3 regions of the Pantoea sp. C2G6 genome follow, and region 2 is predicted to be linked to each of the others. Evidence: predicted binding sites of a transcription regulator. Region 2 holds the regulator's gene; each other region holds the start of a gene.
What was found. Region 2 encodes LexA, which represses DNA repair genes until DNA is damaged. Its sites were predicted from a motif close to TNCTGTATGTACATACAGNA; they were not measured.
Positions count from the first base shown of each region.

Region 1: the regulator LexA is predicted to act here: its motif matches at 4,282-4,301, upstream of ACCW71_RS18540 (DinI-like family protein).
Region 3: the regulator LexA is predicted to act here: its motif matches at 2,992-3,011, upstream of uvrB (excinuclease ABC subunit UvrB).

Region 1 covers NZ_JBGMNJ010000018.1:23,274-33,400, reverse strand. The annotation lists gene ACCW71_RS18580 (four-helix bundle copper-binding protein) at 1-313, opposite strand, end outside; gene ACCW71_RS18575 (hypothetical protein) at 782-1,123, shown strand; gene ACCW71_RS18570 (hypothetical protein) at 1,269-1,469, opposite strand; gene ACCW71_RS18565 (hypothetical protein) at 1,758-2,006, shown strand; gene ACCW71_RS18560 (helix-turn-helix domain-containing protein) at 2,071-2,703, opposite strand; gene ACCW71_RS18555 (hypothetical protein) at 2,838-3,224, shown strand; gene ACCW71_RS18550 (hypothetical protein) at 3,208-3,549, shown strand; gene ACCW71_RS18545 (hypothetical protein) at 3,699-3,965, shown strand; gene ACCW71_RS18540 (DinI-like family protein) at 4,004-4,243, opposite strand; gene iraP (anti-adapter protein IraP) at 4,419-4,718, shown strand; gene ACCW71_RS18530 (DUF6388 family protein) at 4,920-5,243, opposite strand; gene yedD (lipoprotein YedD) at 5,485-5,958, shown strand; gene amyA (alpha-amylase) at 6,021-7,502, opposite strand; gene fliT (flagella biosynthesis regulatory protein FliT) at 7,604-7,969, opposite strand; gene fliS (flagellar export chaperone FliS) at 7,969-8,376, opposite strand; gene fliD (flagellar filament capping protein FliD) at 8,385-9,800, opposite strand.
Region 2 covers NZ_JBGMNJ010000013.1:26,883-37,009, reverse strand. The annotation lists gene dusA (tRNA dihydrouridine(20/20a) synthase DusA) at 1-102, opposite strand, end outside; gene ACCW71_RS15975 (conjugal transfer protein TraF) at 207-1,457, opposite strand; gene ACCW71_RS15970 (hypothetical protein) at 1,635-1,895, opposite strand; gene zur (zinc uptake transcriptional repressor Zur) at 1,919-2,440, shown strand; gene ACCW71_RS15960 (CsbD family protein) at 2,502-2,714, opposite strand; gene dinF (MATE family efflux transporter DinF) at 2,880-4,202, opposite strand; gene lexA (transcriptional repressor LexA) at 4,300-4,914, opposite strand; gene ACCW71_RS15945 (diacylglycerol kinase) at 5,020-5,388, opposite strand; gene plsB (glycerol-3-phosphate 1-O-acyltransferase PlsB) at 5,517-7,940, shown strand; gene ubiA (4-hydroxybenzoate octaprenyltransferase) at 8,003-8,869, opposite strand; gene ubiC (chorismate lyase) at 8,894-9,406, opposite strand; gene psiE (phosphate-starvation-inducible protein PsiE) at 9,493-9,903, opposite strand; gene ACCW71_RS15920 (UTRA domain-containing protein) at 9,973-10,127, opposite strand, start outside.
Region 3 covers NZ_JBGMNJ010000001.1:27,222-37,348, forward strand. The annotation lists gene bioF (8-amino-7-oxononanoate synthase) at 1-48, shown strand, start outside; gene bioC (malonyl-ACP O-methyltransferase BioC) at 32-787, shown strand; gene bioD (dethiobiotin synthase) at 784-1,455, shown strand; gene ACCW71_RS00155 (ABC transporter ATP-binding protein) at 1,468-2,190, opposite strand; gene ACCW71_RS00160 (hypothetical protein) at 2,378-2,674, opposite strand; gene uvrB (excinuclease ABC subunit UvrB) at 3,088-5,109, shown strand; gene ACCW71_RS00170 (gluconeogenesis factor YvcK family protein) at 5,093-6,016, opposite strand; molybdenum cofactor riboswitch at 6,224-6,357, shown strand; gene moaA (GTP 3',8-cyclase MoaA) at 6,347-7,333, shown strand; gene moaB (molybdenum cofactor biosynthesis protein B) at 7,348-7,863, shown strand; gene moaC (cyclic pyranopterin monophosphate synthase MoaC) at 7,866-8,351, shown strand; gene moaD (molybdopterin synthase sulfur carrier subunit) at 8,344-8,589, shown strand; gene moaE (molybdopterin synthase catalytic subunit MoaE) at 8,591-9,043, shown strand; gene ACCW71_RS00200 (OBAP family protein) at 9,040-9,825, opposite strand; gene ACCW71_RS00205 (DUF1615 domain-containing protein) at 9,932-10,127, shown strand, end outside.

The sequences.
Region 1 (10,127 bases), on a different contig from region 2:
TGCGACACTGCTCTGCACAGTGATGGCAGGCTTTGGCGCACGCCTGACAGTGGTCATGGTGATGCTGTCCGCATTCATCGCCACATTTCTGGCAAACTTCAGCACAGAGCTTGCAGAGCTCTTTCGCAAACTCACTTTGCAGCGTCATAAACTGTGCAGCCAGACGGCAGAGATTGGCGCACTGCATATCCATGCGAATGCATTCACGCATCATCTCCAGATTTTCTTCTTGCAGGCATGACGCGGCGCAGTGGTCACATGCCGCCGCACACAGGTAGCAGGCTTCAATGCATTTTTTATATTCGTCTGACATAGTCTCTCCTTGGTCGGGGGTGTCTGCTAAGCCTGGGAAACAATGTCTGATTATGCAAATGATGAAGATGTTAATGACTTTTTCTGCATTACCGGGAGTTCCAGGGCGGCGCCTCTTCAGCAACAGCGCACCGGCGGCAGATCGCCCGGCATCGGGACTATTTTACTGGCATTAGTTACAACAACCTCTAACCGGCAATCTGTTTAGACTGCGCGAAGATGTGATACCCATAGCGGAATCTGGCTGAGTCATCCGGGGCCGGAGCGGGCAAAAGCAGGGGAGGGAAGATAGGCTGAAGCGCTTAAGGGTGCTTTCCGGTTACTCTGCGCTGAATGTCGCTGAGCCTGTCGGGCGCGCTCCGATTTACGTTAAATGGCCAGTCACTGGCTATACTGTTCCGCATTCACAGCCGTCAGCAGATAACCTCTTCTGGCGCACGTTACCCACCCTTTGCCGGACGTCTGAACAATGATAAAAAAATGCCTCCTGATAGCGGCTCTGTTTGCGTTATCTGCCAGTGCCTTCTCTGCCACGCAGTGCGGGCCTTTTCTTTTTAAAGCGGACAGTAAAGGCTGGTTTTCAGTCAACGGTGAGCGCGCGAAAAGTCAGAAGGTCGCTTTTCACAAAGAGAAGGGTGACTACGACAACGCGACGGTCAGATTGCAGGTTAAAAACAGCAAAGCGCCCGGCATGCTGGATATGGAGCAGACGCTGAGTGACGGCAAGGGGATATTAAGGGCAGAAATCGTTCGCACCAGCCAGAGTCAGATACGCATCCGTGGTGCTTATGATTGTGACAAGGTGGAATAGACCTCACGGCATCGGCGGTCAGAAAGGGAATGACTCCTGAACAATCGCAGCAGAAAAAGGATTGTCACTGGTGATGCTGGCGCAGAATTGCGCAGGCTATTCTGAAGACCAGACCTGGCGCGCCCGATTCAGGGCGCGCAGGCTGTTAATCCGCCTGATACGGATCTTTTTTATCATCTTCACTGTCATCATTCTTACGTGGAACTTCGCCATGATCTTTTGGCGCGTCAGTAGCGGGATGATCATCCTCTTCATAGGCATTGCCCGCGTTAGGGGCGGCTTCCGGCAGGCTTTTGCTCACTTCACCTTCGTGTTTACGTTCTTCATTCGTGTTGTGTTTAAACATGAGTCGCTCCTTGGGTTCCAGTCTCTTAAGTCTAGACCAGCCAGCCCATCCCGATAGCCGCATCTGATTTTAGTTAACAAAAAGCCTGCGCCGGACGGGCCAGCCGGCGCTTCTCACCTCCCTGCTTTGCGTTTCTGTCGCTACCGTCGCGCTATGCCAACGGCAGGAGTCAGCAACGTGAACAGACAAAAGGTCATGACGCAGGTCACAAGCTGTTCGATTAATAAATTCGATTGAACGGATTAATAAAAAGCATATAGTGACCTGCGTTACCAGGAGATAGAAATTATGTTACGAGACTATTTAAAGATTGAAGCTGAAGATCAGCTGGTAGAAAAAGATTGCCGAAGCCTGAAAAATCGCGGCCAGGAAGAGATCACCGAATGGACCATTGTGAATGCCCGGGGTGAGAAAAAGGGCGGCGTGAAACTGTTTGATAAACTCAGCACCCGCCGCTCATGGCCGGTAAATTACCGGATTATGCAGACCGACATGCAGGGCAATGTGGTTGTCGATCGGCTGACTGAAGCCCTGTAATCCTCTGCTGTTTGCCGTAGTTTTGCTGTGCGTTGAAAAATTTAACCCGCCTATGGCGGGTTTTTTATTGCTGACGATAGCGGCGCAGCTCCACCACGGTGCCCAGCAGCGTCAGCGCATCCTGATCGGAGTGCAGCAGCGGATAGTTGATATTGGCGGGGGCCAGTTCAAACAGCGGCTGGTCATTGACCGTGCTGCGCTGCCGCCAGGTGCGCAGCAACAGCCTGGTGTGCTGTAACGCGGCCACGGTGTCGCCGGGCAGGGGAGAGACGCAGGGATCAACAATCGCCACATCCAGTGGCAATATCGCCGGCGTCATCGCCTGCTCATCCACCCGCACGGCAAAGCTCTGCTGAGAGAGCGCCATGTCGTTGTGCATCAGTAATTCATGCTTAACCTGACTGGCATCGCTGCGCCAGTGCGCGACGTCACGCTGAGCGAGCAGCGGGATCTGATAAAGCCCGGCCCAGGCGTTTTCACTAAAAACAGGGCCATCTCCGTCTATCAGAAAAGCGGGTGCGCACCCCAACGCCTCAGCCAGCCGCAGCAGGTTTTCACCGCGCGGCAGCGTTTCCTCTTTTTCCCACTGCGAAATCGCCACGTGGGAGACTTTCACCTGCTGCGCCAGCTGTTTCTGCGTCAGTTCCAGGGCTTTTCTGCGGTGGCGAATGCGGTCGCCTAACGTTTCGTTTTTCATCAGCTTGACTTGTGATTAAGAATGGCTTAAGTATACTTAAGCCTGGTATTTAAGCAATCTTAAATTTCATGCGGGGAACGTGTTTTTTGCACGCAATTAAGTTCCAGTGACCTTACCGGATAAAGGGGTGTGGCATGGAGAGTAGTCTGATTACCAGTATGGGGGCGCTCGTTCTGGGCGGGGGCGCAGCGGCGTTGTTCTGGAAACCGCTTCTGGCAGGGATCGCGTCAATCGTGACCAGCAATCGTGCCGGGGGTGAAATTATCACCAGCTACAAAGAGCAGGTGGTCCTGCTGAAAGAGAGCAACCTACGCATCAGGGAAGAGAACGATGAGCTTCGTCAGCGGCATGACAAAAATCTGCGTCGTATCTCGACGCTCGAAACCGATCTTCGGCTAATCAAAAACGCCGTCGGTATTTTACTGGCAATGACGGAAACCGATCACAGCGACAAGTTTCGCAATGAAGTCGATCGGCTTATCTCAACTCTGGAGGATCGCAGCGATGGCCTCGATAAATAGCACTCTGGCTCCCATGTTCTACCGGCGCAAAGTCATTCTCGGCGGTATTCTGCTCAGCTGCTCAATGATTTGTGTCCTGATGACGATTCTGTTTCTGTATGTCAGTAACGCGGCCAATAAGCGGGTAGAGGAGATCCGCAAAGATTATCGCGATGTCGCGGCGCGACGTGATGCCAGGGTTGATCTGCTCACCGATCAGGTCAGAAAGTTGCAGCATAAGCTGGATGCGATACCGGAACGTACCGCCGATCAGACGGTCAACAAGGTGAAAGAGGTGGTGATCGAAAGTGAACCCTCTGCGGGAAAAATGAACAGGAGACCGTAACTTCCGATTATTCTTAGTGCGGCTTCGCTATTATCGACTAGTTTTAAATCTTCGGGCAACATTTGTATCTGAATGCGGCCCGTTGATTGGCCGGTTAGTGAACCGCTAAGCCCGATCACTTTGGATAAACGATCAAAAGGATAATAAGCATGAGCGATTCAACAGAAACTAAGACCAAAACCGACTACCTGCGTGACGTAGCCTCTCAGCTGAAAGAGATGCGCCACTATGCGCAGACCAATACGGAGACACTTTCCAGCCATTGGCTGGCATTTGATGCCGGTGAATACAAAGACAAAACCAATGCTGACCGTATTGATGCCTTGCTGAACAAGCAGGGGAAACTGCTGGAAGATCTGGATGCCGCTATTCAGGACATCGAGATTGAAATTAATCACAGCGAGCAGGAGAGCTAAGCTATCTCCCGCTAACTGATGCGGTGGCCGCTAAGGGATTAATCGGCCACCAGCCACATTTCCGCTTCGTCGAACATCTCTTCAACAATCCGCGCAACTGTCGCCTTATCGTTCTTACTTAAATCGGTATCAATCGCATTACGCTCCATCGGCTTAACCTTGACTTCAATGTCAGGAAACACCCGATGCACCCGCTTCTCCAGCTCCTCACGAATCATTTCACGAGCACCCGGCAAACCGGCAACGTTGCGCTTGTCATAAATCAATTCAACAAACATGATGGCAATCCATTCAGGGCAAAATCGCTGACATATAATACTGTAAATAAAAACAGTAGCAAGGCGGCGCGCGTGATTTCACGTAAATTTTTATGTCGTCGCCAGCTCAATCTTCGACTGGCAAAATGCGTCAGCATCACGACATAATGGCGGCTTACTTTTCAGGAGATTTGCGATGCGACAACTGGTTATTGATATTCTGCTAAAACTGGCAAAGATGGACGTCGACGCGAAGGAGCTGACGGCCCAGCTTGAAGCGCAGTCACTGCTGGTTGCGGCGCTGCTGGTGCAGGCGAAACAGGATAACTCGCTGACTATCACCGAAACCGTTCAGGACGCCATTGTCACCGCATCTCGCTCATCCACCGAGTTTCTGCAATCTGATGTCGATCTGCTGCTGACGCACATCAATCGTCTGCTGGCGGTGGCGAAGTATGTGGAAGTGAAGGGGAAAGCGACGGAAGATGAAGGGTAAGGGCGGATAAAAAATTCGCCTCTGGAGGTAGAAATCAGACCACACCTACAGAGGCAGTGCATCAGCACTATTCGTTAAAGGTCAATCACGACCTGAGTCGCAGGCTGACGTTATCCGCTTTCATGCAGTTAGTACAACCTTATCCGCAGCGCTGACACTGGTTGGAGGTGTATGACCAATGCATCTTCAGCGCAACGCTGATTACAGCTCGTTTTTAATGCAAAACTCTTCCCAGCTCATCCCCAGCGACGCCGCGTGGGATTTGAGATAAGTTTCAATCGCCTCGGCGGCCACCGCTTTATCCGGCTCAGCCAGCTGAATAGAAAAGATCATCCCATCCAGATTTTTCTGCCGTAAAAAGGCGGCATAGATACGTTCCGCATGCCATTCACGCAACTGACGCAGCGACAGATTGGCGGCGCGGGCATCGCTTTCGGTTAACTCATCAAGGGCAGCCTGGAAATCGGGGTGCGCGGTAAAAAACATCTCACGCGCCTGCGCGTAGTAAGCTTCTGGCGTTTTCATCTTCGGATTCCTGAAAGTCTGTTGCAGCGCGCCAGTGTAGCGGGTTGCGCCCGAGTTGTCAGGAGCCGCGGCGCGGTCAGCGCTGGGGCATCCCGCTGTGACCAGGCGGTTACGGGGTCTGCTGACCGGTAAACAGTGACGCAGCGATGCGCGGGTGATGGCACAATCGCGCAGACACCTTGCGCTACAGAGTGGAAAAATTATAACGTAGCCGCCATTGACGCGATCTTAGGGATTTAACATGAAAAAGTGGATGCTGATTGCCGCGCTGGCGCTGAGCGGTTGTGCGCAAATCAACGATTACAGCAGCGCGGTGCAGACGCCGGCACCGGCTAATCTGCAAGGGAACTGGCAAAGTAGTGGCCCACAAAGCAATCTGATTAGCGATCAGGCGATCGCCAGCCTGATTGTCAATGCGGATGGCTCAACGCTGGACTGCCGTCAGTGGCAACGGGTAATCGCTAAGCCGGGCAAGCTGACGCTGCTGAGTCAGGACTACGTTAACGTGACGCGGCAGAACCGGGTGATGCCACTGGAGGCTGAAAACGGTGAGCTGAAATATGACGGGCTGACGCTGCGTAAAGTGGCGCGTCCGACCCTGGAGTGCCAGCAGGCGCTGGAAGAGGTGGCAAAGCAGCCGAAAGCCACGGTGATCCAGAATATCGAGCCGCAGCTGCTGCGCACGGCGATTACCGAGAATAACGCCCGGTCGTAAATGCGCTGACAGGTGAAAGAAAAAGCCCCGGCAGGGCAGACCCGCCGGGGCTTTTTTCACTGTTATTCCGCGACAACCCAGACGCTGACGCTGCCCCCGTTACAGGTAAACAGCGCCGTGCCGTGCTCATCCGCGGTAATGGTCTCTTCACGGTTAGCCAGATGGTCACGCCACACCTTACCGGCGTAGCTTTCGCCCATCGGCACGCTTTTCTCGCCCGCTTCCCCATTGGACATAATCACCACACAGCCCGGCTGCGTTTCCGTGCCGCTGCGGCTGAAGGCGACGCAGTTCGGGTGATCAAAGTAGTCAGTCTGTACGCCCCAGCCATACTGCTGACGCGCGCGGATCAACCCTTCCAGTTCCGGGATCACCGGCATTTCAACCTTATGCTTCTCACCGTCGCCGCCTTCATCTTCATAAGTGGCCCCGAACAGATCGGGATAGAAGATGGTCGGCACACCCTGCTCACGCAGCAGGATCAGCGCGTAGGCCAGCGGTTTAAACCAGGCTTCGACTGGGGCTTCAAGCGATTGCAGCGGCTGGGTGTCGTGGTTGGCCACAATCGTCACCGCATGCCACGGGTCGGCCACCACCAGTGAGTTGGCAAAGATCTGGCTCATATCGTAGGCGCTGCCCGCCGTTGACGCCTGATGAAAGTTCATGTGCAGCGGCGCATCAAACAGCATGGTTTTGCCTTCCACCTGATGCACATACTCCTGCAATTTCTCCGTTTCAAACGACCAGTATTCGGCGACGATAAACATCGGCTCTTCGGCCACTTCCTGGATGTGATCGATCCACGCCTTATAGAACCAGGCCGGAATATGCTTCACCGCGTCCAGCCGGAAACCGGTGCAGGGAACCTGTTCCATCACCCAGCGCGCCCAATACTTCAGCTCTTCACTGACCGCGTTGTTACGGAAATCGATGTTGGCGCCCATCAGATAGTCAAAGTTGCCCAGTTCATTATCGACCTGGTCGTTCCAGCCTTCGGCGGTGTAGTCATTGATGATTTTGAATACCCCATTTTCATCCGGGTTTTCGATATGGTCAACGCCGCTGAAGCATTTGTGGTCCCAGACAAATTTGGAATATTGTCCGTTGCGTACCGGAAAGGTGAATTTGGTCCAGGCTTCGCACTCCACCACCTCGTCGTAGATTTCATCCCGGTTGTCCGGGTTGACGCGGTTGATGCTGATAATCTCTTTCTCGTCTGCGCCCATTTTATGGTTCAGCACCACATCCAGCAGCACGCCGACGTTATGGCTGCGCAGCGCTTCCGTTGCCGCCAGTAACTGCTGTTTGTCGCCATATTTGGTGGCAACGCTGCCTTTCTGGTCAAATTCACCCAGGTCGAACAGGTCATAGCTGTCGTAACCCACAGAATAGCCGCCCGATTCCCCTTTGTAACATGGCGGCAGCCACGCCATGGTGATACCGATTTCGCTGAGCCAGGCCGCCCGATCGGCGATTTCAGGCCACAGTTTGCTGCCATCCGGGTAATACCAATGGAAAAACTGTAATAACGTTGGGTTTTGCATGTACCACACTCCAGGGGATGATGAGAATCAAGTATGGAGTAAGCGGCAAAAAAGAGACGCCGCGCAGAAAAATAAATCTGGCGGCGTGATAACGCAGGGGATCAGGAGAGGGTTTCGCGCGGCACCATCACCACGCCGCCTTGCTTGCCATAGGCGGACAGCACCGATTTCTGGCGGCTGCTCTGACCCACCAGTGAGGCCAGCTCATCCATCCGCGCCTGCAACAGACGTTTAACTTCACTTTCATTATCCAGGATATGACGCAGTACCGGGCGTAACTGCTCCAGCGCCTGGGCAGACGGCGGGGCGGTCTCGGTTGACTGAGCTAAGTTTTGCACCGCGCTGACATATTCCATCTCTCGGCTGATCAATTCATCCCATTCGCCCTGTGCTGCGTGGCGCAGCATCCCCTGGCTGAGATCGAGTAACTGCTGGTAAACGGTAATCAGATGCGGTGCAATAGTCATTAAACGGCGTCCTGAATCAGGTTAGGTTGAACCACTTCTTTCCATGCGTCCGCAATGTTGCGCAGTAAGCCTTCGACTTCTTCGATGGCTGCAACATCATTGTGCAGGTTGGCATGCAACAGTCGACGGGTCATGTAGTTGTAAAGATCCAGCAGATTATCTGCCAGCTCATCACCACGGTTATCCGCAAGCCCCTCTTTCAGGCCCGCTTCAATGATATTGATGGCTTTGGAGAGAGACTTGCCTTTGCCTTCAATATTGCCATCCTGCATAAACAGGCGGGCGCGGATTAGCGCGCTCAGTGCGCCGTCGAACAGCATCACCACCAGCTGCTGCTGGCTGGCGCTCATCACGGCGCTTTCTACGCCAATTTGTGCATAGGCTTTGGTGCCTGTAGCGCTGTACATGGTCACTCCTACGATTTAGTGGAAGAACTTGAGGTGTCGAACTGCTGCGTCAGATAGGTGCTGGTCGAGTTCAGTTTACTGATGGCCATATCCAGCTGAGTAAACTGCGTCTTATAACGTGCAATATCCGCATCGATGCGATCGCTGGTGGTGTTATAGAGCGCGGTTAAGTTATTCAGCGTTTTACTGACGCCATCGGTAGCGGCCTGGACGATCCCTTTAGAGGACAACCATTCCGTCAGTTTACTGTCAATTTTTGCGGTGATTCCGGTTTTACCATCTCCCACAATCATCTCTTTCACGCCAGCGGCATCTTTATCCAGGGCGGCACTGAGCTTGGTCGAATCCAGCTTCAGTGAGCCGGTCGTCGGGTCTGTGGTGACGCCAATCTGTCCCAGTGATTTATACGCAGATGAACTCTGTGCGTTGGTCAGCATACTTTTCAGCTGGGTCTGGATAGTGCGCAGCGTGCTGTCACCCAACAATGCACCATTGCTGCTGTCCTGCGAATCAGTATTGGTATCGACCTTGGTGTATTTGGTCAGCGTATTGAACTGATCCAGCAGGGTGTTATAGGCATCCACCCAGCTGCTGATGGCGCTGGAGGCTTTTGAGGTGTCTTTGGTGATCGTCAGGGTCTGATCGCCGACCGTCTGCGCAGTCAGATTCAGGGTGATCCCTTCCAGCGCATCGCTGATCTGGTTGCTGCTGTTCTCAATCGCCACGTTGTTGACGGTCAGTTTGGCGTTCTGTGCCGCCACGCTTTGCGTCATCACATTGCTGCTGGCAGAGGCGTCATAACCTATCACCCCTTGCAGCGTATCGTCACCAGTGACGGCGATTGTCGACACCGCATTGTCGCTGCCGGTTTTATTCGCGCTGACGGAGAGACGGAAGCTGCCGTCTGAAACTTTAATAATGCTGGCGGTCACGCCGGCATTGGCACCGTTGATGGCGTCACGCATGCCGGTCAGTGAGGTCTGCTCGCTGGTGAGGCTGACACTTTTGCTGGTGCCATCTTTTAAGGTAATCGCGATGCTGCGGCTGGCCACGCTGCTGTCACCCAGCGCGGCCGTGTTGCTGCTCTGTACCGCTGAGGTGAGCACCTGCGCCTGCGCCAGCTGAGTGACGTTAATCGCATATTTACCGGCGACGGTGCTGCCAGAGGTGGTGGCACTGAACGCGGTGGTGCTGCTGGCCGCGGTTGTGGCGGTAAACAGATCGGCGCTGTTCAGCTTGGTGTTCGCGGTCTGGAACGTGGTCAGTGCGCTTTTCAGGGTGGAATAGGCACTGAGCTTGGCGGTATAAGCCGTCTGCTGCGTTGAAATAGGTTTGAGTGAGGCTTTTTCTGCGGTCTGCAAACTGTCAAGCATGGTACTGAGTGGCAGGCCGGAACCCACACCGAGGTTGCTAATACTAGCCATGTTAATTCCTTTATAAGGTCGACAGGGAAAGTGAATAGCTGGGTTATCGGCCTCGATTAAGGAAAGTTTAAGGTTATTTGCCTTAGGGTAATGGGTTAAATAAGCACTATAAAGAAGGGCAATTCAGTGGCTGGAAAATTTATGAATCAGGTCTAAAGAACTCCGGCGGGGTGGCGATAACTTAAAACGTGACAGGCAGAAGCAAAAAAGTTCGCCTGGTACTAAAAAAATTCTAAAGGTTGTGAAACGGCAGACGATAACAACTTTGACGGCGCTGAAGCCGGCGGGTTGAAGCCCACACCTTAACCGAAAGACTTGATTAACAGG
Region 2 (10,127 bases):
CAGGGTGTCGCCGGTCAGCTGACGGTGGAAATAACGACAGTGACGATCGGTCCAGTCGAGCATAGGGGCGATGGAGAAACGTTGCGAAGAGAAGTTAGCCATGAAGCGCAGGTAATCCGGTAAGTAAGAGTGATGGAATTCTGTGCAAGGATAACACAAGGGCGGGCGATAGTGCATCGCCCGCCCCTGAACAGCCGGTGGAGAAATTAGAAATTAAAGCCCAGCTGCACCATCGCGCCCCAGGTGTTGTTTGCCCCGACCGAACCGGCCAGATCCAGATGCACCGCCTTGTTAAACGGTGACAGGCCGAAACCGGCGGTCGCGACATTTTCATCATTCGAACGCATGTCAGCCCGATACCCCGCGCGCAGCTGCAACCAGTCAAGCACACGGTATTCGGCACCGACCGCCGCGTACTGGCTGCTCTCCTGGGTTTTGAAGCGTCTGGTTTCCGTCAGATCGACATCGCCGGTGACGGTAAACGGACCTTTATCCCAGGCGAGACCGGTGGTGACCAGTGGACGGATCTGGTAGGTGTCGCGGAAGCCGTTAACCTTTTTCGTTTGCAGATCGCGGGAGATCAGGTTCTGCCCGGTGACACCCAGCGTCCAGTTTTCCGCAAAGGTGGTCGCCAGACCGGCATCAACGTTAAAGCCGGTATGGGTGCTGCGATACTGGCTATTGTTGATGTCGCTCTTGTCGTAGTTGTAAATGCTGGCGGTGTAGTTATAGAGCCAGGTTTTCTGCACTTTCGGGGTCACACCCACCGACACCGGCTGACCAGCGATGGTGAACTCATGCGCCACCGCCACACCATAATCGGTGTTCAGTGCAGCCAGGCCATTCGCACTGGAGCGCAGGTTATTTTGATCGCCTGGACGGGGAAGCACGGTGCCGTTAGCGACGCCGCGCAGATAGTCAATATCGCTCTGCACCACATTGGCACGCACATGCGCCGTGCCGTAGGCTTTGGTGATAAAGGCGAATGGCAGCGTTTCGTTAGGGATGGTGACAGCCACTGCCGCACCGGCGCTGCCGTCCGCTTTATTTCCGCGTAAGTCGCTGAGCTGATTGGCCACATCGCCTGAAGCGGCACGTACTTCGGGATAGCCACGCAGATAATCGGCAAACGTCAGGTTGCCAAGCACGTTGCGATAGCGATCCACGGTATCCGTGATGTCATCCACTTTATCGATCAGATGATCTTTGTCGGTGACCTGAACACCGGCTGAAGGAAAAATAATACTGACGCTGTCGTCAGGTTTAGCCCGCGTCATCAGTGCCGGGTTAGCCAGCACCGCGGAGCCATAGAGAGAAGATGCGACGCCGGTGCCGCCCATGGCGTCATTGCGTGCATCATACCAGGTCCCTGCCGCCATGGCGGAAGAAGAGAGGAAAAGCGCGGTCGATACAGCGGGATAGATCAGCGCTGAACGTTGAGCGAATTTTTTCACCATTTGCCTGCCATCACCTGAGAAATTCACTGAGATAAGCCGTTGAAACATTCAACGACTGAATAGTTTGTTAGCCATATTGTGAACGTCAGCTAACGCTTTATTGCTGTGAACTCAAAGGAAACAGTGTCTTAATTCAAAGGATTGGATGTTTTCCAATCAAAAAAACGTTGTAATTGTTCAGACCAGGCGAAGGAAATAAGAATAAGACCAGACCTCGCTTAAGTCTTTCTGAACATTACTGCTTAACTCCGTGAGATGCAAAGCAAAATGGCGGTTAATTCCTCTTAAAGCCATCAGCCGATGGATCTGATTTGTCGTCAGATTCCGTATAAAAGAGCAGGCAAACGCCCTGATCGCTGTTTTTTCAGGCAAATAGTGCTGTTTTATCAGACAAAAACCAACCTCAGCAGCGGCAACCTTTGTGTGATAAAATAACATCACTTATCCAGCGGAGAATTTTCATGTCAAACATGACCTCACAGCAAATTATGACCCAGGCGGAAAAGCTGTGCCTGCAACGCGGTGTGCGTCTGACTTCGCAGCGTGCTGAGGTGTTACGCCTGATGGCCGAGCAGCCAGGCTCTATCAGCGCTTATGATCTGCTGGATCAGCTGCGGGTCAGTGAACCGCAGGCGAAACCGCCGACCGTCTATCGGGCGCTGGAGTTTCTGCTGGAGCAGGGTTTCATTCATCGGGTGGAGTCGAACAACAGCTACGTGATGTGTCACCATTTCGAGGCCCCGGCGCATACCTCGGTGATGCTGGTATGTGACCGCTGTGCAGCGGTTACCGAGAAACAGGCGCAGGGCGTAGAAAACATTATTGCGACGCTGGCGGGAGAAGCGCAGTTTGCCTTACGGCATAGCGTGATTGAGGCGCATGGCCTGTGTGTCAACTGTGCGGAAGTGGAAGCCTGTACTCAGCATGAAAGCTGCCAGCACGATCATCAGAGCGAAGGGAAAAAGCGCGGAAAAAAAGGGTAGCACACATCCCTGTGCTTTGCCGGCCGGGTAATGCCGGCGGGCAGGAATCCTCTGCTGAGGTTTACCAGCGGTGGTCTTTGTTCTGACCTTCCCAGTCCGTTACCTCACGCTCTGCATCTTCCTTCGCATAGCCGTAACGCTCCTGGATTTTACCGACCAGCTGATCGCGTTTCCCTTCGATGACCTGCATATCATCATCGGTCAGCTTGCCCCACTTCTCTTTCATTTTGCCTTTGAACTGTTTCCAGTTGCCGCTGGCTTCGTCTTTATTCATAGCAGACCTCCCATCCTCGGGTTTAATGTTTATTTCGCGACACAGCAAAATAACGCTATAAAGCGCTGGTTAACTGCGCCGTATAGAGTTAATTGTAGTCATGAAAACGAGGATGACGGAATAATACAGAATAATCCGTAGCCGCTGCGCTCAGCGCCCGCCCGCTCAGGCGTCAAACCAGCTGTTCTGAACCCAGTGCCTGCGCCAGATCAGCCACAGGGAGAGGCCACGCAGCGCGAGGAACACCGTAACCGCCAGCCATAACCCGTGGTTGCCCAGCAGCGGCAGACTCAGCAGCGTCAGAAAGTAGCCAGCCGCGGCCAGCACCATGCTGTTTCGCATCTCGCGCCCGCGGGTCGCGCCGATAAACATCCCATCCAGCAGATAACACCAGACGCCGATCAGCGGCATCACCACCTGCCAGAACAGGTAGCGGTCCGCAGTTTGCTGCAACGTCTCAAGCGAGGTCAGCAGCGTGACAATCTGCGGGCCAAAAAACGCATACACCAGCGAGAAAAAGAGCGCCACCACCACCGCCTGACGGCAGGCAGAGCGCCAGACGAGCCGCAGCTGGCTGCCATCTTTTGCGCCATGCGCTTCTCCCGCAAAGGCTTCCACCGCATAGGCAAAGCCATCCAGCGCATAGGCGGTAAAGGTGATAAACATCAGCAGCACCGCGTTAACCGCCACCACGTCCGGCCCGAGGCGCGCGCCCAGCACGGTCAGCGAGGCGAAACAGAGCTGGAGCAGCAAAGAACGCAGCATAATATCGCGGTTCAGCCGCAGCAGGCGCTGAACGTCGCCGCGCCAGCTCTGCTTCAGCATTGCCATGGTGATGCCGCGCAGTTTTAACACCCGCCAGACCATCACCGCACCGACGCCCAGCGTGATGTACTCCGCCAGCGCCGTGGCGGTAGCCGCGCCCGCCACACCCCAGTGCAGACCCATCACCAGCCAGAGGTCGAGAAGGATGTTGACCAGGTTACCCACCACCAGCAGGATGACCGGCGCGCGGGCGTATTGCACGCCCAGCAGCCAGCCGAGGATCACCAGGTTAGCCAGCGTAGCCGGCGCACTCAGCCAGCGGATCTGAATAAACAGCGCCGCCTGTTTCAGCACCTCAGGATCGCCGCCCACCAGATGGGTGGCCAGCTGAATAATGGGATAGCGCAGCGCGATAAACAGCAGCCCAGCCAGCAGCGCAATCAGCAGCGGCTGCGTCAGGGCACGGGCCAGCGCGGGCTTATTTCCAGCGCCAAACGCCTGTGCCGTGAGGCCAGTGGTGCTCATCCGCAGGAACAGCAGCAGCATGAAGAGAAAACTGGTGACAGTGGTCCCGACTGCAACCCCGCCAAGATAGACCGGGCTGTCGAGATGACCAATAACGGCGGTATCGACCACACCCAGCAGGGGAACGGTGATATTTGAAAGGATCATCGGCAGCGCGAGCCGCCAGAGGTTTTTATCGGTTGCCGTAATAAAGCGCATTCGCCGTTCCGTGCTCAGTGTCGCTGCGAAGAGGCAGCGACAAAATTAGGGCAGACAGAATAGCATCAGAGCAGGCGAATGCACGCGGGCATCAGAATCAGAGCCACTCGCCGTTGCGCACCACACCCACCGCCAGACCTTCTACCGTCAGCGACTGCGCGCGCGTGTCGACCACAATCGGGTCGAAGTCACTGTTTTCCGGCAGCAGATGCACGATAGCACCCTGCTTTTTCCAGCGTTTCACTGTTACTTCATCGTCGATGCGGGCAACCACAACCTGACCGTTGCGCACATCCTGGGTTTTATGCACCGCGAGCAGGTCGCCATCCATAATGCCAATATCTTTCATCGACATTCCACTGACGCGCAGCAGGAAGTCGGCTGAGGGCTTGAACAGACCCGGATCCACCTTGTAGTGGGTCTCGATATGCTCCTGCGCCATGATCGGTTCACCGGCAGCCACCCGGCCAATCAGCGGTAAGCCTTCAGAGGGCTCTTCTTCCATAAGCAGACGGATGCCGCGTGAAGCGCCAGAAACAATCTCAATCACCCCTTTACGCGCCAGCGCTTTAAGGTGCTCTTCTGCCGCGTTCGGCGAGCGGAAGCCCAGCTGCGCGGCGATTTCCGCACGTGTAGGCGGCATGCCCGTCGAAGAAATATGGTCGCGAATCAGGTCATAGACCTGCTGCTGCCTGCTGGTTAATGCTTTCATCCCGCCCCCTGGTTGTTTATACAGTCGCTGTGAGTATATACAGGTATTGGCGAAATGGAAACCGATTGTCAGGTAAAACGCGCTCCCAGCGCGGTTTTGGAAGGCTTATCGCAAATGTGTCCAGAGCAGCGCGATCCAGACAAACAGTGCCAGTATGATGCTGATCAGCACCGCCGCCGAGCCCATATCTTTTGCCCGGCCCGCCAGCGGATGATGCTCCTGGCCGATGCGGTCAACCACGGCTTCAATGGCGCTATTGAGGATTTCAACAATGACCACCAGCACCACCGCCCCTATCATCAGAATGCGGGAGACCACATCCACATCCAGCCAGCAGGCCACGACAATGGCGACCAGCGCGGCCAGCGCCTCCTGGCGAAACGCCGCTTCATGTTGCCAGGCGGCACGCAGCCCCTGCCATGAGTAACCTGCGGCTTTCACGATTCTTATAAGACCGGTGGCATTATTTGCCATGATGTGGGAACCCTTTCTTCGGATTGACGTCAATGTCTGGGCTGCGTGCAATTGGCACCACCACAGATCTTCGCTGCGCTTTCTGGTATGCTTGCGGCGCTTTGCTAACAAGAGGCTTCATGTTGTCTATGTCAGGTTGGCGTAAACTCTATTACAAACTGCTTAATTTACCACTGTCGTTTTTGGTAAAAAGTAAGGCCATTCCGGCCGATCCCGTTTCTGAACATGGTCTGGATCCGACCCGACCTATTATGTACGTTCTGCCTTATGATTCGAAGGCTGACTTACTGACTTTACGCGCGCAGTGTCTGCGGCACCATCTGCCCGACCCGCTCTCTCCACTGGAGATTGATGGCTCACTGCTGCCGCGCCACGTTTTTATCCACGATGGCCCGCGTGTCTTCCCCTATTTTGTGCCCAGCGTGGAGTCGGTGAAGATCTTTCACGATTACCTCGACCTGCACCGCAATAATCCCGAGCTGGATATTCAGATGCTGCCGGTCACGGTGATGTTTGGCCGCGCGCCAGGCCGTGAGGTTCAGGGCGAGCCAACGCCTCACCTGCGCGTGCTGAACGGCGTACAGAAGTTCTTTGCGGTGATCTGGCACGGACGCGACAGCTTTGTCCGCTTCTCGCCAACGGTGTCACTGCGCCGGATGGCGACCGAACATGGCACCGATCAGTCGATCGCCCAGAAACTGGCGCGTGTGGCGCGTATTCACTTTGCCCGCCAGCGGCTGGCGGCGGTGGGTCCGCGCTTACCGGCGCGTCAGGATCTCTTTAATCGCCTGCTGCAATCCAAAGCGATTGAAAAGGCGGTGGAAGATGAGGCCCGCAGCAAAAAAATCTCCCATGAGAAAGCGCAGCAGAACGCGGTGGATATGATGGAAGAGATCGCCGCCAATTTCTCCTATGAAGCGATTCGCGTCACCGACCGCGTAATGGGCTGGCTCTGGAGTCGTCTCTATCAGGGCATCAACGTTAACGGCGGCGAGAAGGTGCGCCAGCTGGCGCAGGATGGTCATGAGATTGTCTATGTGCCCTGCCATCGCAGCCATATGGATTATCTGCTGCTCTCCTATGTGCTCTACCATCAGGGCCTGGTGCCACCCCACATTGCGGCGGGCATCAACCTCAACTTCTGGCCAGCCGGCCCGATTTTCCGTCGGCTGGGCGCCTTCTTTATTCGCCGCACCTTTAAAGGCAACAAGCTCTACGCCACGGTGTTCCGCGAATATCTTGGCGAGCTGTTCACCCGCGGTTATTCGGTCGAGTACTTTGTCGAAGGGGGCCGTTCACGCACCGGTCGCCTGCTCGATCCTAAAACCGGCACTTTAGCGATGACGCTCCAGGCGATGCTGCGCGGTGGCAACCGTCCTATCACCCTGGTGCCGATCTACATCGGCTATGAGCATGTGATGGAAGTGGGCACTTACGCCAAAGAGCTGCGCGGCGCGGCCAAAGAGAAAGAGGGCTTTATGCAGATGGTGCGTGGCTTACGCAAGCTGCGCAATCTCGGTCAGGGTTACGTGAACTTTGGCGAACCGCTGCCGCTGGTCAACTATCTCAACAAGCGCGTGCCGGAGTGGCGTGACGCCGTGGACCCGATCGAACCGCAGCGTCCGGGCTGGTTAACGCCGACCGTCAACGATATTGCCGCCAGGCTGATGGTGCGTATCAATGAAGCGGGCGCGGCCAACGCCATGAACCTCTGTGTGACCGCCCTGCTCGCCTCACGTCAGCGCTCACTTACCCGCGAGCAGTTGATCGAGCAGCTGGAGTGCTATACCCAGCTGCTGCGCAACGTGCCTTATTCGCCGAATGCCACCGTTCCCGATCTCTCCGCAGAAGCGCTGCTCGATCACGCGCTGGGCATGAATAAGTTTGAGAGCGAAAAGGACAGCATCGGCGACATCATCATTCTGCCGCGTGAGCAGGCAGTGCTGATGACTTACTACCGCAACAATATTCATCACATGCTGGTGATGCCGTCGCTGATTGCCGCCATTGTTCAGCAGCATCAGGCGCTGAGCGAAGCTGAGCTGCTGCGCCAGGTGAGCCTGATCTACCCGATGCTGAAGAGCGAGCTGTTCCTGCGCTGGCAGAGTGACGAATTGCCGCAACTGCTGGCAGAACTCTGTCAGGAGCTGGCGCGTCAGGGCCTGATTACGCGCGAAGCGGGTGAACTGCGCTTTACCGCCGCCCGCTACCGTACGCTGCAACTGCTGGCGGCCGGGGTGCGGGAAACGCTCCAGCGTTATGCCATCACCTTCTCGATTCTCAGCGCCAAGCCGACGATCAACCGCGGCACGCTGGAGAAAGAGAGCCGTACGCTGGCACAGCGCCTGTCGGTGCTGCACGGTATCAACGCCCCGGAGTTCTTCGACAAAGCGGTCTTTACCTCACTGGTCCTGACGCTGCGCGATGAGGGTTATATCAGCGATAAAGGTGATGCTGACGTGTCGCAGACCCTGGCGACCTGGCACATCCTGGCTGACCTGGTGACCAGCGATGTCCGCATGACGATTGAAACGGCTGTGGCACACGACTGACAATAGTACACAGTAAAAAGGCGACCTCATGCGGTCGCCTTTTTTATGCCTGAAACGCGCTATCAGAAAATCTGGCTGAACGGCGGCGTGTTCATCAGTACGCCGAGAAACAGCACCATCCCGACATAATTGTTGTTCAGGAACGCCTGGAAGCAGGGCTGACGTTCGCGCTGCGCGATCAGCTTCTGCTGATAAACAAACAGCGCGGCGGCCAGCAACAGCGTCCAGTAGAACGCGCCATTCAGATGCAGCATCATCCCTACCAGCGCCATCAGCAGCAGGGTCGCCAGTTGCAGCAGGCCGATAATCAGCTTGTCGAAACGGCCAAACAGAATCGCCGTCGACTTCACGCCAATCTTCAGGTCATCGTCACGATCCACCATCGCATACTGGGTGTCGTAGGCCACTGTCCAGCAGATGTTCGCAAAGAATACCAGCCAGCAGACCAGAGGTAAGGACTCACTAACTGCGGACCAGGCCATCGGGATCGCCCAGCCAAACGCCGCCCCCAGCACCACCTGCGGCAGATGGGTGTAGCGCTTCATAAAGGGATAAACCCAGGCGAGCGCCAGTCCCACCACCGAGAGCATGATCGTCATCAGGTTCATGGTCAGCACCAGCACAAAAGCCACCAGCGCCAGGATCACGAACAGCAGCTTCGCCTCTCCGGCACTGACCGCGCCGCTGGCCAGCGGACGATGCTTCGTGCGTTCCACATGTCCATCCACTTTGCGATCGGCGTAGTCGTTAATCACACAGCCGGCCGCGCGCATCACAAACACCCCGGCGACAAACACCGCCAGCACCGGCAATGGCGGGATCGCCATTTTAGCCAGCCATAAGGCCCAGAGCGTCGGCCACATCAGCAGCAGCGTGCCAATCGGCTTATCGATACGCATCAGGCGAGCGTAAGCGCGCCATTTATTCATAGTTAAACTCTGCACCACACATCCTCAGGCTAAATCGCGATAGAGCGGCGACGCCGGTAAAAAAAGTTCAGTCAGCAGCAGCGGCTTGCCGGAGAGACGCAGACGCGAGCGGCGTCCCCACAGCGCCTCAACCTGCCCCGGCTCAATAAAGTCGCGGGTCAGCGTCGAAGAGGAGAAGAGATAACGCCCCAGCGGGCGCGTGCCCAGCTGTTGCAGCATCGCCTCTGGCCCGTTGAGGGTGCTTTCCGGCACCAGAGTGCGGCCCGCCAGCCACGGCTCTCCGTCACCGTAGAGCAGAATTTCGCGCAGCCAGAAGCGTTCATCGTCTGGCAACAACGCGCTTTCCTCACCCAACTCACTGGCCTCAATAAAGCCTTCCCGCAGCGGCTGAACCGTGACCCGCTGACAGTGCTGTTCAAAACGGCGCGTCATCGAATCCTCTTCCATCAGCCAGTCGAGCAACGGCGGCGCCAGCGTCGCCTGCGACGGAGACAGCCAGTTAAGCGCACGTAATAAGCTGAGCGCGTCTTGCGACATAGCACTACTCCCAATCATTTTCAGGTGGGTAGTTTAGCGCAGAGACGCGATGGGAACACCTGCCGTCATAGCAGACGGCAGGGAGATTACTCACGTTTCAGGCGGTTGCTGTTTGCCAGCCAGAGCGTGATCACCAGCATCAGAATCGCGGCAGAATAGCAGAGCGTATCGAAGGGGTTTTTATGGTCGACGATAATCAGACGGATAATCGCGGTGATACCGATATAGACAAAATAGCGCAGCGGGAAGTGATAGCCGGACTGAAAGTACTTCACAATCAGGGCGATAAATTCGAAATAGAGGAAATAGATGACAATTCCCTCAATCAGCAGATAGGAGGAAGCCTGCTCGCCGGTATTAAACAGCACGTTGGCCAGATGGATGGTTTCTTTGCCCAGAAAGACGATCAGGATAATCGCCAGACTCAGCAGGCCCAGATTGAGCACCCATTGCAGTAGCGTGGCAAGGTTGCGGGCCCAGGGATTTTTGTCACTCATGTCGCGCCTTAAAAGCAGTTATTCGCGCGCGCTATCATGCGCGAGTGTGACGCAAATCACAATATCCACTCAGGCTTCCACATCGACACAGAGCGCATCGTAGCGCCAGTATTCGCAGTCGCAGTCAATCACCTCTTTCTGCTGATTGCGGTTGATGCGGGTGATCAGCAAACCCGGACTGCCGGTTGCCACATTCAGCGGCGGAGCGGCGACCTCCGGCAACG
Region 3 (10,127 bases), on a different contig from region 2:
GAGGATATCGATCGGTTGCTGGAGGCGCTGCATGACGCTGCCGGTTGATAAGCGCGCGGTGGCGCGCGCCTTCGGGCGTGCCGCCGGTCACTACGACGCCCATGCCGCCCTGCAACGGCTCAGCGGGGATGCGCTACTGGCGCACGCCCCGGCGCAGAGCGGTCCCTCTCTGCTGGATGCCGGCTGCGGCACCGGCTGGTACAGCCGGCTGTGGCGCGAGCGCGGCAAACAGGTGACGGCGCTGGATCTCTCACCGCAGATGCTGCAACAGGCGCGGGAAAACCACGCGGCGCAGCACTATCTGGCGGGCGACATCGACGCGCTGCCGCTGGCGGATAACAGCATGGACCTGGTGTGGAGCAACCTGGCGGTGCAGTGGAGCGACGATCTTGATCGGGCGCTGAGCCAGTTCCGGCGGGTGCTGCGGCCCGGCGGCACGCTGCTCTTTTCCACGCTTGGCGACGGATCGTTGCAGGAGGTGCATGAGGCCTGGTCCCATCTGGATGCGCTGCCACACGCCAACCGTTTTCTCAGTCAGCCGCAGATCGCCTCAGCCTGCCACAACCAGCAGCTGAGCTGCACCTCAGAGGTCGTCACGCTGCATTTCCCCGATGCGCTGAGCGCCATGCGCTCCCTGAAGGGAATCGGTGCCACCCACCTGCACCACGGGCGCGACGGGCGGGTTTTAACCCGCCAGCGGCTGACCGCGTTAGAGGCGCACTGGCCGCGCGATCGGCACGGCTTCCGCCTCAGTTACCATCTCATCTATGGAGTAAGCAGATCATGAAACGCTGGTTTATCACCGGCACCGACACCGAAGTCGGTAAAACCGTCGCCAGCGGCGCCCTGTTACAGGCGGCCGCCGCGGCGGGCTATCGCTGTGCCGGCTATAAGCCGGTCGCGTCCGGCTGCGAAATGACCCCCGAAGGGGTCCGTAACAGCGACGCGCTGGCCCTGCAACGCTACAGCAGCGTGCCGTTAAGCTATCAGCAGGTGAATCCGCTGGCGTTTATCGAGCCGACCTCACCGCATATCGTCAGCGCCGAAGAGGGCCGGCCAATCACCCATCTGGCGCTCTCTGCCGGACTCGCCACGCTGGAGCCGCTGGCTGACTGGATTCTGGTGGAAGGGGCGGGCGGCTGGTATACCCCGCTGTCAGAGCAGCACACCTTTGCGGACTGGGTCAGCAGCGAACAGCTGCCGGTTATTCTGGTGGTGGGGATCAAACTCGGCTGCATCAACCACGCGATGCTGACCGCAGATGCGGTGCGGGCGCGCGGGTTAACCCTGGCGGGCTGGATTGCCAACACCGTCGAGCCACCCGGTAAACGCTATCAGGAGTATCTCAGCAGCCTCAGGCAGCGACTGCCCGCGCCCTGTCTGGGCACCATTCCCTACCTCACCGATGCGGCGCAGCAGGCGGAGTGTGGCCACTATCTGAGGCTGCCTGAGTAAGCGCCTGGCTCATCAGGCCACCGTCAGCCATTTATCGACGGTATGGTCATCGAGCTGCGCCATACTGCCCTGCGCCACATTGCGGCCACGATGCAGCAGCAGAAAATAGTCTGCTACGCGGCGGATCAGCGACAGGCGCTGCTCCAGTAACAGGATGGTCAGCCCGTAGTCGAGGTTAAGTCGACGGATCAGGTTGCCCATCTCCTCCTCCAGCCACGGCGACATACCGTCGGTCGGCTCATCCAGAATCAGCAGTTTTGGCTGGAGCACCAGCGCGCGCGCCAGCGCCAGCTGTTGCTGCTGATCGATCGGCAAATCGCCGCTGCGCTGCTGGCGCAGTGAGTAGAGCGCCGGGAAGAGGTCAAACACCATTTCAGGAATGGCGCGATGACGATCGCCGTGGCTGGCCCCCGCCAGCAGCGCAATCAGCAGGTTATCCTCCACGCTCATCTGGGTAAAAATGTGTCGGCCTTGCGGCACATAGCCAATTCCCATCTGCGCGCGCTGTTCAGCCGGTTGCCGCAGCAGATCTTCCGGGGGGGAGCCATCCTCCTTCCAGAAGATCGACCCGCTGTTGATCGGTAATCTGCCCATGATGCAGTTCACCAGCGTCGTTTTACCCATGCCAGGCCGACCCAGCACGCCGGTACAGGTGCCAGGCGAGAGATCGAGGTCAACATCCCACAGAATATGGTTCTGACCGTAAAATTGATTTACCGAACGTAGACTCAGCATCTGACACACTCCTTCCCGATCGTTAGCCTGATTGCTTCCGCTCTGCGTCGTCTGGCAAACAAGTCATCAGCAACGGCCGCCTCGCCATTGCACTCTGTTGCATTGCGCAGGATGCGCGGTGATGCCAGAGAGTCCTGCAATTCCCAGGCCAGATCTGTAAGGGATCAGGATAACGATGACAATAGCGTCAGGCCGGGATGAAAGTTGAGAAAAACTTATCAATTTCCCCCGGAAAGCAGACCGTTGCACTTTTGCGGTGCCTGCGGGCGCTGTTGCTGGTGCAGAGGGCGGTGATAAGCGAGCGAATCTGATTAAGAATCGTAGTCTTTGTGCGGTAAATTTGCGCGGTGCGGCGGGCGTCAGGGGAAAAATGCAGAATAATCCGGCTGTGCCGGGCGGCAAATTTAGCGCAAAAAAAATTATTTTGGTCGGGGCAGCGGGGCAGGGAAAAATTATACACAGCTGATGGCGGCGGGGCTGCCATCACTTATCCACCATTCCTGTGGATAACCTTGTGCATTAGGTAATGAAAACCAGTTGGAAGCGAGGAAATACGGGGCCTGGTAACATAATGACGAGAATCTGGCCTTATGAGGTTATTTGAATAAAATCATATAGTTAGTAAAAAACAAGCCTGAGAATTATCTGTCAGGTAACCGAACTGTAATTTTATGACGCTCTATTGACAAATGTTAAATCCGATCTCCGCCTGGGGATAACCTTGCGCAACAACCGCGGCGGCTAAGCCGTCAGCGCATCGTGGCGGGAAAAGCATCCAATCTGCGCGCTACTTTGCATCAACACTGTTTTTATATCCAGTATTATTTTCTGGCAAAATCACCATAGCCGAGTAAAATAAGTGCCTGCCCGCCGACTTCTCCAGCAGGAAATGCATTCATGAGTAAAGCCTTTAAATTGAATTCCGCCTTTAAACCTTCAGGCGATCAGCCTGAGGCGATCCGTCGTCTCGAAGAGGGGCTGGAAGATGGACTGGCCCATCAGACCCTATTAGGCGTTACCGGTTCGGGGAAAACTTTCACCGTAGCCAACGTGATTGCCGACCTCAACCGTCCGACGATGGTGCTGGCGCCCAACAAAACGCTGGCGGCTCAGCTCTACGGTGAGATGAAAGAGTTTTTCCCGGACAACGCGGTGGAGTTTTTCGTCTCCTACTACGACTACTATCAGCCGGAAGCCTATGTGCCCAGCTCCGACACCTTTATCGAAAAAGATGCCTCGGTTAACGAACATATCGAACAGATGCGTCTGTCGGCCACCAAAGCGCTGCTGGAGCGGCGCGACGTGATCGTGGTGGCGTCGGTGTCGGCCATCTACGGCCTCGGCGATCCCGACCTCTACCTGAAGATGATGCTGCACCTGACCCGCGGCATGATTATCGATCAGCGCAGCATTCTGCGTCGCCTGTCGGAGTTGCAGTACACCCGCAACGATCAGGCGTTTCAGCGCGGCACCTTCCGGGTGCGCGGTGAGGTGATCGATATTTTCCCGGCGGAATCGGACGATATTGCGCTGCGCGTCGAGCTGTTCGATGAGGAGGTCGAGCGTCTGTCGCTGTTTGACCCGCTGACCGGTCAGATCGAGTCGGTGGTGCCGCGCTTCACCATCTACCCCAAAACCCACTACGTCACACCGCGCGAGCGGATTTTGCAGGCGATGGAAGATATTAAGGTAGAGCTGGCGGATCGCCGCCGGGTGCTGCTGGAGAACAATAAGCTGCTGGAAGAGCAGCGTATTACCCAGCGAACCCAGTTCGACCTGGAGATGATGAGCGAGCTGGGCTACTGCTCCGGCATTGAGAACTACTCACGCTACCTCTCCGGGCGCGGCCAGGGCGAAGCGCCGCCGACGCTGTTCGACTATCTGCCGGCGGATGGCCTGCTGGTGGTGGATGAATCACACGTCACCATTCCCCAGATTGGCGGGATGTACAAAGGGGACCGGGCGCGTAAAGAGACGCTGGTGGAGTATGGTTTCCGTCTGCCCTCAGCGCTGGATAACCGCCCGATGAAGTTTGAGGAGTTTGAGGCGCTGGCGCCGCAGACCATCTACGTTTCGGCCACGCCGGGCAAATATGAGCTGGAGAAATCGGGCAGTGAAGTGATCGATCAGGTGGTGCGTCCGACCGGCCTGCTGGACCCGATCCTCGAAGTGCGTCCGGTGGCGACCCAGGTGGACGATCTGCTGTCAGAGATCCGCCAGCGGGTGGCGATCAATGAACGTGTGCTGGTGACGGTACTGACCAAACGCATGGCGGAGGATCTGACCGAGTATCTGACCGAGCATGGCGAGAAGGTGCGCTATCTGCACTCTGACATCGACACGGTCGAGCGCATGGAGATTATCCGCGACTTACGTCTGGGTGAGTTTGATGTGCTGGTGGGCATTAACTTACTGCGTGAGGGGCTGGATATGCCGGAAGTCTCGCTGGTGGCGATTCTCGATGCCGATAAAGAAGGCTTCCTGCGCTCGGAGCGCTCGCTGATCCAGACCATTGGTCGTGCGGCGCGTAACATCAACGGCAAGGCGATTCTCTACGGCGATAAAATCACGCCGTCGATGGCGCGCGCCATTGAAGAGACCGAACGCCGTCGCGAGAAACAGCAGCAGTACAACATTGATAATGGCATTGTGCCGCAGGGCCTGAACAAGAAGATCACCGATATTCTGGAACTGGGCCAGAACGTGGTGAAAACCCGCGGCAAAGCGAAACCGGCGCGACCGGGGGAAGCGGAAGCCAAAGCGGATTTCCTGTCGCTTACCCCACAGGCGTTGCAGAAGAAGATCCACCAGCTGGAGGGACAGATGCAGCAGCACGCGCAAAACCTGGAGTTCGAACAGGCGGCCAGCGTGCGCGATCAGCTGCATGAGCTGCGGACGCTGTTTATTGCGGCCTCGTAGCGCCGTCAAAGCTCTGAATGGCGTGTTCCAGCGCCAGCCGTAGCAGCTGGCGGTCGTGACGATATTTAATGTCGGCGGCCTCCAGCGGCTCCCGGACGATCAGGCGGTTTTCGATGTTGCGGGTGTCGGCGGCCGGGCTGACCACCACGGCATCGATCACCCGTTTACCGATATAACGCTCCATCATCGCCAGTTTATCCGCCACCGACAGGCTGGCGGCGGCCGGGCTGAGTTCGCGACCGAGGTTGCCGATAAACACCATTCTGGCCGGGGTACGGCGCAGCGCCTGCGCCATCTCCTCCATCAGCAGAATCGGCATCAGGCTGGTGTAGAAGCTGCCCGGCCCAATCAGGATCAGATCCGCTTCGCCAATCGCCTGCAACGCTTCCCGTGTCGGTTGTACGTTGGGATGCAGCATCATCTCCTGCGGCGGCTGCTTCATCTCATCAATCGCGGTTTCGCCGTAGACCATGTTGCCTTCGGCATCCATCGCCACCAGGTCCACCGGCTGCTCCGACATCGGAATTAAAAAGGCGTCCACCTTCAGCAGGTTGCGGATGATATTAATCGCCTCCAGTGGGCGCACGCTGAGGTGATCCAGCGCCCGCAGCATCAGGTTGCCGAGGTTGTGGCCAGCCAGTTCGCCATTACCGGCAAAGCGATATTCAAACATCGCTGAGGCCACGCTCGGCTCCGCAATCAGCTGATTCAGGCAGTTGCGCATGTCGCCCCAGGCGATACCGCCTTCAGAGCGCCGGATGCGGCCGGTTGATCCGCCGTTGTCGGTGGTGGTGACGATGCCGGTGAGGCGCGAGCCGAGCGGGGAGAGGGCAGACATCACGCGGCCTAACCCGTGTCCGCCACCCAGTGCCACCACGCGATCGAGATCGGCCAGAGTGCGATTCATACTTCTCCTTAAAGGCGATGCGCGCGGCGGCGCTCAAAACGCTAATCCCGCGCGGATGACTTACGTCAAAATCTGGATTGCATTTTAACGTATCCTGTCGCGAAAATGCGGTGAAAATTCGATATGTATCAGATTATATAGCGAAAAGAGCCAATGGAAGAGTGGCGTAAATCACGCTACCATCTTGGTTAACCGCGCTGATCAACGGGTCAGCGTACACACTCAAGCCTGAATGCCTACGTCTGCGGATAGGGGATTCAGGCCGCAGCCAACGAGCTGCCAGGGTGCAGGAAGAAATGACTGCATCTCCCAATCTGGAAAGGTGTTCTGGTGTCACAATTTACTGATGCATACGCGCGTAAGTTCTATTACCTGCGCCTGTCGGTCACGGATGTCTGTAATTTCCGCTGTACCTACTGCTTGCCTGACGGCTACCAGCCGCAGGGAATTCGTAACAAAAGCTTTCTCTCTCTGGGTGAAATCCGCCGTGTCACGCGGGCCTTCGCCGCGGCGGGCACGGAAAAAGTGCGGCTGACCGGCGGTGAGCCGTCGCTGCGCCGTGATTTCACCGAGATCATTGCGGCGGTGCGTGAAAACGCCTCGATCCGCCAGATCGCCGTCACCACCAATGGCTACCGGCTGGCACGCGACGTGAAACAGTGGCGCGAGGCGGGCTTAACCGCGCTCAACGTCAGCGTTGACAGTCTGGACGCCCGTCAGTTTCACGCCATTACCGGTCAGGATAAATTCCACCAGGTGATGAGCGGCATCGATGCCGCCTTTGACGCCGGTTTTCAGCAGGTCAAAGTCAACAGCGTGCTGATGCGCGACCTGAACAGCCGCAACCTGGCGACCTTCCTCGACTGGATCCGTACCCGTCCGATTCAGCTGCGCTTTATCGAACTGATGGAAACCGGTGATGGCGGCACGCTGTTCCGCGATCAGCACGTCTCCGGCATGGTGATCCGCGACCAGCTGATCGCCCAGGGCTGGCAGCGCCGTGAAAGCGGACGCAGCGACGGTCCGGCCCAGGTCTTTACCCATCCCGATTATCTCGGCGAGATTGGCCTGATCATGCCCTATGCCAAAGATTTCTGTGCCAGCTGCAACCGCCTGCGGGTTTCCGCGCAGGGGAACCTGCACCTTTGCCTGTTTGGTGACGGCGGCGTGCCGCTGCGCGATCTGCTGGCGTCCGATGAGCAGCAGGCCGAATTGCAGGCGCGCATCGCCAGCAGCCTGGGACAGAAAAAGCAGACCCATTTTCTGCATCAGGGCAACACCGGCATCACACAGAATCTCTCTTACATTGGCGGCTAATTTCAGGAGGCGTTATGGGTAAACCAGCCAGTGAATTTCAGGCAGTGCAGATTGCGGTGATGACCGTGTCAGATCGGCGTGACGCCAGCAACGATACCTCCGGCGACTATCTGCGCGCCGCGGCGGCGGAAGCGGGACATGAGGTGGTCGATCATGCCATCGTGCCGGAGAATCTCTATCGCATTCGCGCCACCGTCTCGCGCTGGATCGCCAGCGAAGATGTGCAGGTGGTGATTATCAACGGCGGCACCGGCTTTAACCCGAAAAACAGTACGCCGGAAGCGCTGCTGCCGCTGTTTGATCGCGAGATTGACGGCTTCGGTGAACTGTTCCGCATGATCTCCTATGAGGAGATTGGCGGCTCAACCCTGCAATCACGCGCCGTGGCCGGTCTCGCCAATCAGACGCTGATCCTGGCGCTGCCCGGTTCCACCAGCGCCTGCCGCAGCGCCTGGGAGCGCATTATCGCGGAGCAGCTCGATGCGCGTACCGCGCCCTGTAATTTTGTCTCACATCTGAAGAAACGCTAAGAATGTCTCAACTCACACACATTAACGCCGCCGGTGAAGCGCACATGGTGGATGTCTCCGCCAAGGCGGAAACCGTGCGCGAAGCGCGGGCGGAGGTGCTGGTGCTGATGCAGCCTGCCACCCTGCAAATGATTATCGACGGCAGCCACCACAAAGGGGATGTCTTCGCGACCGCGCGCATCGCCAGTATTCAGGCGGCGAAACGCACCTGGGAGCTGATCCCGCTCTGTCATCCGCTGATGCTGAGCAAAGTAGAGGTCAGCCTGGAGGCGGAGCCGGACCACAGCCGGGTGCGCATTACCACGCTCTGCCGCCTCAGCGGTAAAACCGGCGTGGAGATGGAGGCGCTGACCGCCGCCTCGGTTGCCGCGCTGACCATCTACGACATGTGCAAAGCGGTGCAGAAAGATATTGTTATCGATCAGCTGCGGTTAATCAGCAAGAGCGGCGGCAAAAGCGGCGATTTCCAGGCGGTGACCCATGATTAAGGTGCTGTTTTTCGCCCAGGTGCGTGAGCTGGCGGGCACCGCTGAGTTAGCGGTGAGTGCGGAGTATGCGGATGTGGCGGCGTTACGCGAGGCGCTGGCGCAGCGGGGCGATCGCTGGGCGCTGGCGCTGGAGTCGGGCAAGCTGCTGGCGGCGGTAAACCAGACGCTGGTGCCGATGAGTCATCCCCTGCGCGCCGGTGATGAAGTGGCTTTTTTCCCGCCCGTGACCGGAGGCTGAGATGGAAACCCAGATTCGGGTCGGCCCCGCGCCGTTTGATATGGCGGAAGCGTATCGCTGGCTGGCCGCCTGCGATGAAGATGGCGCGGTGGTGACGTTTACCGGCAAAGTGCGCAACCACAATCTGGGCAGTGACGTGGCGGCGCTGACGCTGGAGCACTATCCCGGCATGACGGAAAAAGCGTTGCAGGAGATTGTCGATGCGGCGCGTGAACGCTGGCCGCTCCAGCGCGTCACGGTGATCCATCGGGTCGGCGAGCTGTTTCCCGGCGATGAGATCGTGCTGGTGGGCGTCACCAGCGCGCACCGTGGCAGCGCCTTTTCCGCCGCGGAATTTATTATGGACTGCCTGAAAACCCGCGCTCCCTTCTGGAAGCGCGAAGCGACAGAGCAGGGCGATCGCTGGGTCGATGCCCGTGACAGCGACCACCACGCCGCCCGGCGCTGGGACTAAGGCTGTTTTAGCTGCTCGGCCGGACCAAAGTGTGTCTGGCCGTGACTGTGCTCACCGCCGCCGCGGGTGCGCTTCAGCTGAATCACCTGGCCCTGCTGCCAGGCGTTGGCCCCCGCTGCGACTGGCTGCGCGACAATATCGGCGCGCTGATCGCGGATCGCTTTGGTATCGACGTCAAACCGGCGATCGCGGTCGGCCAGCAGCCGGGAATCCATCTGACCATCGGCGGTAAAGCCCATCATCAGCGCCGGAATGCCCAGCGGCAGCGTCTTGTCGCGATCGGTATGCCAGGTGTGCCAGGTTTTCCCGTAGGTGTTCACGATACGCTTCATCAGGGCATGATCGGCGCTGGCGGGCAGACCTGGCGCAATCAGCGTGCCCGACTTCACCTCATACTGATGGCTGTGCCACAGCTTTTTCTCTTCCGGCGGCAGGGTGTTAAACAGCCGTTCGCTGATAATGTACTCCACTCCCATCAGCCGTGCGTCGCGGGTATTGCCGTCGTAGATCACCGCCTGCATCACATCGTCGTTGAGCACCGTCACGTAGTGGTGCGCCTCCATCTGACCGTTCTGATCGCCATTATAAAAATGGAAGCCGTCGAGATAGGTGTTGATAGCGTCGATCGGCGGGCGCGACTGCATTACGCTGGCGCCGGTCTCCAGCAGTTTCAGTGACGCGGAGGTCGGCGCGCCCGGTGACTGCACCTGGGCAGGGGTGTTATGCGCGCCGCAACCGGTTAATAACAGACCGATCGCCGCAACAGGCCAGAGTTTAAACATCGAAAATTCCTTTAACGTTAAAAAAGATAACCTTAGTTCAGTTCTCTCCTGACTGTGAAACTCTGGCAATGATAGAGTAGAGGTTTGGTTCATTCTGAGGACAGGCATGTCATTCACTCCGATTCTGCAACGTCTGACGCTGGTCGCCGCGCTGGTGCTGGCGGGTTGTAGCAGCAAGAAAAGCCCCGAAGCGCCGATCCGGCAGCCCGAGGATGTCAAAGCGCAGATCCAGCGACTGCTGCCGTCGCACGTCAGTAATAAAGCGGCGTGGGCTGACGACATCTACACCACCTTCCGCACCC